Regions from separate parts of the Thermoanaerobacterium thermosulfurigenes genome, predicted to be linked through region 2. Evidence: riboswitches for the same ligand, from Rfam matches in the RefSeq annotation. Region 2 holds a riboswitch; each other region holds the start of a gene.
The links. Region 2 has a riboswitch for cyclic di-AMP ahead of HNR52_RS08770 (C40 family peptidase). Riboswitches for the same ligand answer to the same signal wherever they lie in the genome.

Region 1: another riboswitch for cyclic di-AMP. It lies ahead of HNR52_RS00010 (cell wall hydrolase); the one in region 2 lies ahead of HNR52_RS08770 (C40 family peptidase).
Region 3: another riboswitch for cyclic di-AMP. It lies ahead of HNR52_RS09120 (C40 family peptidase); the one in region 2 lies ahead of HNR52_RS08770 (C40 family peptidase).

Annotation. Positions count from the first base shown of each region.
Region 1 covers NZ_JBPODR010000001.1:384-3,668, reverse strand. The annotation lists gene HNR52_RS00020 (sensor histidine kinase) at 1-1,357, shown strand, start outside; gene HNR52_RS00015 (hypothetical protein) at 1,447-1,593, shown strand; cyclic di-AMP (ydaO/yuaA leader) riboswitch at 1,651-1,779, shown strand; gene HNR52_RS00010 (cell wall hydrolase) at 1,780-2,604, shown strand; gene HNR52_RS00005 (TMEM165/GDT1 family protein) at 2,669-3,232, opposite strand.
Region 2 covers NZ_JBPODR010000021.1:14,051-17,335, forward strand. The annotation lists gene HNR52_RS08765 (sigma-70 family RNA polymerase sigma factor) at 1-413, opposite strand, end outside; gene HNR52_RS08770 (C40 family peptidase) at 681-1,361, opposite strand; cyclic di-AMP (ydaO/yuaA leader) riboswitch at 1,367-1,484, opposite strand; gene ku (non-homologous end joining protein Ku) at 1,642-2,451, shown strand; gene HNR52_RS08780 (ATP-dependent DNA ligase) at 2,454-3,285, shown strand, end outside.
Region 3 covers NZ_JBPODR010000023.1:6,654-9,938, forward strand. The annotation lists gene typA (translational GTPase TypA) at 1-384, opposite strand, end outside; gene HNR52_RS09120 (C40 family peptidase) at 535-1,230, opposite strand; cyclic di-AMP (ydaO/yuaA leader) riboswitch at 1,234-1,364, opposite strand; gene HNR52_RS09125 (AEC family transporter) at 1,553-2,473, shown strand; tRNA gene HNR52_RS09130 (tRNA-Leu) at 2,527-2,611, opposite strand; gene HNR52_RS09135 (nicotinate phosphoribosyltransferase) at 2,730-3,285, opposite strand, start outside.

The sequences.
Region 1 (3,285 bases), on a different contig from region 2:
TTTTAAGTCGTCAATAAAGTTGAGGATTGCTTTGCTTTATGCTATCATATTTTCATTTATTTTAATAGTGCTTAATGCATCTGTGTTATACGGTCTCAAATATTACCTTGTATATCAAGCGTTTGACGATATACAAAATCAATCAGATGTTATAGTCGAAAAGCTAAAAGAGGTTGATGGCATAATAACAAGTGTAGACAAAGATTTACTTTTCGGATCGTCAATAGGTGAAAATATGTATTTAAAGATTGTGGATTCGCATGGGAAAATTGTGTACGTGTCTTCACCGCATTTGATTGATATACCATATGATAAAAATATAAATGTACCTACAAAAATAGAAAAAAATGAGACACATATAGCATATATAAACAGAAAGTATACTTTTGGGAATAAATTTTTTTATATTCAGGTTTATGAAGATTTAAAAAATCAGTATTTTTTCTTAAAGCTTTTGTTTGTTATGATGGCTGTTTCCGATGTCATTGGAGTTTTGGTGTCTTTTTTTGCAGGATATTTTATAACGGGTAGAGCATTAAGGCCTGTTGATTATATGGTGAGAGAAGTTCATGCAATCGACGAGAAAAAATTAAATAAAAGATTGAGCATTAGTGGAAATAATGATGAACTGTCTAAGCTCGCTGCTACATTTAATGACATGCTGGATAGGTTGGAAGACTATTTTAAAAGGCAGAATGCATTTATATCAAATGTTTCCCATGAGCTTAGGACACCTTTGTCTATCTTGAAAGGATATATAGAACTTATAGACAGATGGGGGAAAGACAACAAAGATGTGCTGGAAGAGTCTATAGGCGCTTTAAAAAAAGAAGAGCAAGAAATGGAGATATTGATTGAAAGGCTTTTAATGCTGGCAAGAGGAGATAACAAGACGCTTAATATAAATAAGAAATTATTTAATGTTTATGAATTGATTGCAGAAATAGTCAGGGATGCTAAAGTGATTTTTAATGGGAAAAACATTGAAATTTTTTGCGATAAAAATTTGGAAGTGTATGCAGATAGGAACCTTATAAAGGAGCTATTAAGAATAATTCTCGATAATGCATTAAAATATACAGATATTGACGGCAACATAAAATTTTATGCAGAAGAAGCAGATAATAATGTAGCCGTAATAATTAAAGACGACGGCATTGGAATACCTGAAGAAGAGATTCCTTATATATTTGACAGATTTTACAGGGTTGACAAAGCAAGAAGCAAAGAAACTGGTGGAATGGGTTTAGGACTATCTATTGCAAAACTTATTGTTGAGCTGCATGGTGGAAGTATTGAAGTAAAAAGCAAGTTAAATGAAGGATCCGAATTTAAAATAACAATTCCCAAAATTTGATAGATGGGGTTGTTATTTATTTTTAGTGACATACTACACAATATATGGTATAATATATTTATAAAATCACTATATATTGGAGGGTATAAATGTTGCAAAAAGAAGCGACGAAGAATCAGCAGATGGAGGCAAAAAATTCTTCTAAGGAATATAAATGCCCTGATTGTGGGGCTCAGTTAGTTCCTGAAAGCGGATGTATTTACTGTCCATTTTGCGGTTACAGTGAATGCCACTAATTACCTATATTCCCATCAGTTTAATATGGACATATACAAGCATTCCCCTTATAATTAAAGTAAAATATGCCGAATCCCCGAAAAGGGGTACGGGGGATCTTTTTTTGGGGTGAATCCACTTAAGTGGTAGGGCGGCCCTTTGCCCGAACCCGTCAACTAACCTCGGAGGCAAAAGGGGGATTTTTTATGTTAAAAAAATGTATTAAGGTAAAGCCTCTCATTGCATCATTAGCAGCGGCTCTTTTATTTTCTCAGACGGCATTTGCGGCAACATATACTGTGAAGCCTGGTGATAGCCTATATAAAATAGGCTTAAATTATGGTACAACATACAATCAAATAATGAAGCTTAACAATATCAGTAATACAGTAATATATCCGGGGCAAGTATTAGTTGTACCTGGCAGTGACAACACATATACAGTCCAAAAAGGCGATAGTTTATACTTAATTGCCATGAAGTATGGTACTACTGTAGATGCTTTAAAAAATGTAAATGGTTTAACAGGCGATATGATTTATCCAGGTCAAGTTTTTGTCATACCAGCATCGACGTCTGGTACACCATCAACTTCTTCAAGTATAAGAAGCGATGTAACTACAAACAGGAGTTCTGTCCAAAGAGGTGTTATTTCATACACAAATGCTGATTTGGATCTTCTATCAAGGCTTATAAATGCAGAAGCTGGTGGTGAATCGTATCAAGCTAAAGTTGCTGTCGGTGCCGTGATAGTGAATAGGGTAAAAAGTGGTATATTTCCTAACTCCATAAAGGGTGTAATATATCAAGTCGATAGCAATGGCTACTATCAATTTACGCCTGTTGAAAATGGCTGGATAAATCTACCTGCCACACCAGACTCAATAAGTGCTGCAAGGGATGCCTTAAACGGTGTAGATCCTACAAACGGTGCACTTTATTACTTTGACGACAGCAATACTAACCAGTGGCTTTGGTCATTGCCAGTTGCATTGAGAGTTGGAAATATGGTATTTTCTTATGCAAGATAAAGATTATGCAAAATTGAGAGGCTAAGAGGAGCAAAATGGATACCGAAAGGTATCCATTTTGCTTTTATAATGTTTTTGCTTCGTACAAAGTGATAAAGCCAAATATTATAAAAATGATCGCTGATATGTAGTGTAAAAGCCTTGTCGGCAATTTCTTACCTAAATAAACTCCCAATACGATTCCGATGACATCGGCCATAAAAATTCCTGCAGTAGCGCCTAATAAAACAAATACAGGATTTTTGTATGTGGCAGTAAGTGCTAATGTCGAAAGCTGTGTCTTATCTCCAAATTCCGAAATAAAATATGTACTTATTATGGTGAAAACCGGACCGTATTTGGATTTTCTGATTTTTTCATGTCCTTCATGGCCATTTTTTAATGTAATCAACCCGAAAATTAAAAAAGATATGGCAGCCAATAGCTTCACGTATTTTATCGGTATGTACTCTGTAATAAATGAGCCAAACAAAACTGCAATACCCATATTTAAAAGGGCAGCGATCAATATGCTAATTAAGACAGTTCTGGCTTTTATAAATGTGGCAAATGCCATAGCCATAAACTGTGACTTGTCGCCCATTTCAGATGCAAAAACGAGAATAAAAGACGATATTAAAGCATTCATCAAATCTGCCTCCTTGTAATTAGTATGCCGAAAAAATAAAACCTATTACATAA
Region 2 (3,285 bases):
TTTCCAGTAAGGCCATTCAAAGCTTCCTTTAAATCCTTTCTCATGATATCATTAAAAAATTTTTCTTCTGGCGTAAGTTCATCGCTCTCTATCAAATCGATGATCTCATTTTCCTCCTCATCTGCCTTTGCATTCAAAGAGAGAAAAGATTTTTTCTTTCTATAAGCATTTAAAAAATAAAATTTAAGCTGCATACTGCCATATGCTATGAATTCCTTGCCTTTTTTCTCATCAAACTGATGGATAGCAGCAATAAGCACTTCTCTTCCGTCTTGAAGCATATCATCAAAACTGTCGTATGGAAACTTTTTTGCTAATTTTATCAAAAGAGGATTAAACTTTTTTAAAATCTCATGGACAGAATCTTTATCACCACTTTTAGCCTTAAAGCACAGTTCATTATAACTTATCATCTACTACACACCTCACATAAAGTGAGGACCGGTCCCTTTCAGTGCAGCACTGTGCTTTAATTATATTAAACGAACAAACGTTTTGGTAATTGCGAGTTATAAAAAGTCAATGTAGAAAATTTATAATAATCAGTTATTTGTGACATTACTTGTCAACAAAACAAAGATTTCCATTTAAGACTTTATTTAATTTCTAAAAATAAAAGAGGCGCATATGTTAAATCAAAAAAACATATACGCCTCTATGTAGATGCTCTCTTTTAAATTTTAATAATATCTTCTTGCGCCTATATAGTACGTCCTAAACCAACCGCTAAAATCCGCAATAGCAGCCTTATTAAGGGAATCGCTCATGTGTATTAAACGATTATCTCCTATGTATATACCTTCATGTGTAGGACCACCGCCTGATGTAGAGAAAAACAATATATCGCCTGGCTGAAGATCAGATAAGCTTACAGCTCTACCACCTGCATACTGGTCATACGTAGTTCTGCCGATGCTTTTTCCAGCTTGCCTAAACACGTATTGAACAAATCCAGAGCAATCAAAACCTGCAGGTGTAGTACCACCAAAAACATACGGTACTCCAAGATATCTTTCTGCAATACTTACTATGTCAAAATTTGATGGGCGCTCATAACCACCCCTTGATGAAACGCCAGTTACAGTCGTCCTATTTAATACTGCCTCTGTAGCTGGTCCTACAATTCCATCAGGAGATAGTCCGTACCTTCTCTGCAGTGCGATCACTGCGCTTTTTGTCTTGCTGCCAAATATTCCGTCAATACCACCTGTGCTATAGCCAAGCCTGTTTAACGTTTGCTGCAAGCTAACCACCGCTTGTCCTCTTGAACCGTATTTCAAAAGCTCCATTGCAAATGCACTTGGCGCTTGCATAAGTGTTATTGACACTACCGCTGTTGCCACTATTTTTTTGTAATTCAACTCATTCATCCTCTCTTTATGCCTACGAGGTTAGTTGACGGGTTCGGTAAAGAGCAACCCTACCGCATACGCGGATTCACCCCAAAGATATCCCCCGCTCTTTCGATTAGGCATATTTTATTTTATTTTAATAAATTTAATAAAAAATTTATATTTTTAATAATTAATTAATATTATATAGGCAAATTGTATCAAAGTCAACCACATTCCATAAATTACCTGAAGATTGTGAGTTTTTCATGGTTATACTAATTAATAAATATCGAAAGAAGGTGAAAAAATGCGCTCGATGTGGAAGGGTGCCATCAGCTTTGGCCTTGTCAGCATCCCCATAAAACTTTATGCAGCCACAGAAGACAACTCCATCCATTTTAGACAGCTTCACAAGGACTGCAAATCACCCATAAAATACGAGAAGATTTGCCCTGTGTGCAATAAAGAAGTTTCTGATGAAGAAATCGTAAAAGGCTATGAATATGAACCAGGAAAATTTGTCATCATAGATGAAGAAGACTTAGAGAGAATTCCAAAGTCAACAGTTAAAACGATAGATATTATCGATTTTACAGACTTAAGGCAAATAGACCCCATATATTTCGATAAGACATACTACATCGCACCAGATGAAATAGGTGCAAAACCATACGTACTTTTAAGAGATTCTATGAAGAAATTAAACCGTGTAGCAGTCGCGCGGGTAGTAATCCGCTCAAAGCAAGATTTAGCCTGCATAAGAGTTTTCAATGACAACTACATGGTTATGGAAACAATGCACTTTCCTGATGAAATAAGAAGTACAAATGAGCTTCCACCTATCCGCAATGTAGATCTTCACGAAAATGAGGTGAAAATGGCTATAAAACTTGTGGATACTCTGACATCTGATTTTTCCCCTGAAAAATATGATGACAACTACAGAAAAGCCCTGATCGAAATAATCGAGTCGAAAATTCAAGATAGAAAATTTGAAATACCTGAATCGCCAAAAGAAGAAAATGTCCTGGACCTTGTAAGCGCATTAAAAGCCAGCATCGAATCAGTAAAAGGAGAAAACATTGCAAAAAAATCAAAAAAGAAAAAAGGTGCATAAAGATGTCCCTGATGGATGAAAAAATTTCTCCTATGCTGGCTATATCGGGAAATGTATTTGACGATCCAAGTTGGGTGTATGAAATCAAATGGGATGGTTCGAGGACAATAGCATTTCTTTCATCTTCTACAAAACTTCAAGACAGAAGGCTAGTAGATATAAGCCACCAATTCCCAGAACTTATGGAAGTAAATAAATGTCTAAAATCAAATGAAGCCATACTTGATGGCGAGCTAATCGTTCTAAAAGACAATAAACCAAGTTATAGAAACATAATGATGCGAAAACACCAACAAAACAAACTAAAAATAGAACTTTTAAGTAAATCCAATCCCGCAATATTTATAACATGGGATGTAATATATGTTGATGGAAAAGAGCTATTAAACTACCCACTGATTGAGCGCAAAGAAATTTTAAGTAAAATCGTCAGTGAAGGCAATCTAATAAGGATATCTGATTATATATTTGGACAAGGCAAAACTTTATTTGCGGAAACTGGTAAAAAGCAACTGGAAGGAGTAATGGCTAAAAAAGCAGACTCAAAATATTACTTAGGGAAAAGAAGTAGTCTATGGCAAAAATTCAAACACCACATAATACTAAACGCTGTAATATTGGGGTATAAAATAGATAAAACAGCGTTAGTCTTGGGTCTTTACAACGAGGAGGACAAACTTGTGCACATTGGAAATGTAGAATCTGGAATATCGCAAAAAGAATTATCATCATTCTTAGAAGTTGCCAACGATCTTAAGGTCAACCCTGAATTTTACGGTCTTGCCATTAACAACGTTCAATGGATAATGCCTTTTATTGTATGTAAGGTTAAAT
Region 3 (3,285 bases), on a different contig from region 2:
TACTATAGGTTTTAAATTAAGCTCTAAAGCCTTGCTTAATACAAATCTGGTTTGAGGCATTGGTCCTTCAAAAGCATCTACAAGCAACAATACACCATCAACCATTTTTAATACCCGTTCTACCTCACCACCAAAATCAGCATGCCCTGGTGTATCAACTATGTTTATCTTTACACCATTATACCTAATAGCTGTATTCTTTGAAAGAATAGTTATTCCTCTTTCTCTTTCTAACTCATTTGAATCCATTACTCTCTCTTCGACTTTTTCGTTCTGCCTAAAAATGCCGCTTTGCTTAAGCATACCGTCTACTAAAGTTGTTTTCCCGTGATCAACATGCGCTATTATAGCTACATTCCTTATATCGTCCCTTACAAACCCCATTTAGGTTAACTCCTTCCACACAAATGCAAATTTTATACAATATATAATGATATATTAATATGCCTAAATAGTCAACAAACTATAAAATATCGCCTAAAAAATGCATCAAAAAAAGACACATGAAAGTGCCTTTTTGTCGTTATATTTAGTTTACTGTATAACCCTTCTGGCTGCAGCATAGTGAGTGCTGTAGTAATCTTCATATAAAGAGCTTGTCATGACTTTTCCAGCACCAGATGAAGCGTGCATAAACTGCCCATTTCCTATGTATATCCCAGCATGGTTTATTATGCTGCTCCCTAATGTCTTAAAAAACACCAAATCACCAGGCTGCAAATCTGCTCTATCAACGTAAGTTCCTACTGTAGCTTGAACATCAGCAGTCCTTGGCAAACTAATACCGACGCTTTTAAAGACGTATTGAGTAAAACCAGAACAATCAAAACCCGATGGAGATTCACCACCGTAAACATACCTTGTTCCTAAAAACTCTTTACCAAAATCGATCAGCCTTGAGGCAATGCTTCTATCAACATCACCCCTTGACACCGTACTTGAAGACCTTAATGAAAGGTACTTTCCATATATCCAGCCTACAGTCCCATCTGAAAGCTTTATGTTGTACCAGCCATTATCCTGTCCAATCACTGTAACCACATCGCTATAATTTAACTGTGTGATAACCATTGACGACAAGTTTCCGCCATTTCTGACATTTACACCGTTTCCAATGACGACGCCACTTCCAAGATCTGCTGCATAAATATGTGTAAGCATCGAAGAACCTACCATAGTCATGCCGAAAACGGATACACCAAAAATAAATTTACCTAATTTGCTATTCATAGCTAATCTCCTTCCTTTTGCCTCCGGAGTTAGTTGACGGGTGCGGGATAGAAGGTACCCCTACTGCATATGGCAGATTAACCCCAAACATGAAAAATCCTCCGTACCTAAATAGGATTCGGCAAGATTGCTAATATGTACAAGTTTCTTTTATTTTATCAAAAACGATTAATAAAGTCAATGTTTTCATAATAATTTTTTAAGATTTTTTTAATAAACTCTTAATATATTTTATAAAAAATTTATAAATTTGTTACAATCTCTATAAATAAGAAGCTTGTTGTAGTATAATTTTATTTGATATACGAAAAGGAGGATATGAATGAGTCAAATAGTCATACTTCAAAAAATCGCAATAAGCATCATCATAATATTTTTCGGTTACGCAGTAAAGAAAATGAAATTTCTACCTGCAGAAACGGGAAAGGTAATAAATAGTTTTATCATATACATAACATTACCTGCCAGCATCGCAAAAGTTTTCTTGACTACAAAAGTAAATACAAACTTGTTCGTTTTAACATTATCAGGCTTTGCTTTCGGCTTCATCACTTTTCTTGTAGGCTTTTTAGCCTTTAGAAACGCAAATTTAAAAAGAGAAACAAAAGGCACTTTAATTATATCTCTCTGCGGATATAACATAGGTCTTTTCGCTTTCCCGTTTATCCAACAAATTTACGGCAACAATGGTCTTTTGCACATTGCCATGTTTGACATGGGAAATTCATTTAACGTCTTTGGAATCGCATATATCGCTGCATATGTATTTTCTCAAAGTGATAAATTAGATCTAAAGAAAGTATTTAAAAAGATCTTGTACTTTGTGCCTTTTGATACGTATATAATAGCCTTCATATTGAATATCATAGGTATTAAATTCCCAAGCTTAATCGTTAACCTGGCAGAACAAATTTCAATGCCTAATACAACATTGGCTTTGTTTGTAATAGGATACTTTCTTGATTTTAATTTAGAAAAGGATGAAATTTTATCGCTACTTAAAGGACTTGCCATTAAATATGCACCAGGCATAGCATTATTTTTTGTCTTGCCTCTGTTTTTCAATACCGCATCAATGACAATTAAAACCATAATGTTAGGAACTATCATGCCAACAGCGCTTGTAGCAGTCATATATTCTGATGAGAGAAATCTAAACACCAAACTTGCATCGATCTTTATAACGACAACGACGATTGTTGCGATTGTATTCATGTCAATTATAATGGTAAAGTGGCATTAAAAAAAAAAAGCCTTTTGAAAGGCTTTTTTTATGTAAAATATTTATTTTCATTTTGGTGCGGAGGGCGGGACTTGAACCCGCACGGAAAACTCCATACGCCCCTCAAACGTACGCGTCTGCCTATTCCGCCACCCCCGCGTCACAACATCGTTAGCACATTAGTTATTATATAATGTTTTTTTGTTTGTGTCAATACCTTTTTGTATAAATTGCGATTCATTTAGTATTATACAGACAAGCATAGATTCATGTCTGTCTATATTATCCTCTTTAATTTTGCATTCTCTATCCTTCCGGGAATTCTACCTCTTTTAGCAATAGGTTTTCCTTCCACTTCTTTAATATCCATCGTCATATCTATAGGAGATGCATCTGATATATAACTACCAACACCAAATGCATCTGCACCGCTTAATGCAAGCTCTTTTATCCTTTCTGGTGTAAGCCCACCAGACACAATGATCTTGACATTGTCAAACCCTTTTTGGTTAAGCCTCTGCCTAAGCTCATACACAAGGCTTGCTGTCACACCCCCTCTTTCCGATGGCGTATCCAATCTTATGCCATACAACCTATCTCCTAAAAATTCAGCCACTCTCAATGATTCTTCAATTTCATCTTTAAATGTATCTACTAAAATAGTTATTTTCTCATCTTTAGGCGTTATCTCACTGTAAGCCTTTGCTACAGTAAGAGTGTCGCCAGCTATCAGAAAAGCCGCATGTGGCACTGTGCCCTTTGGTTCACGGCCTAAAAGCTTTGCTCCCAATATACAGCTAGCATCATCAGCACCACCTATAAGGGCGGCCCTT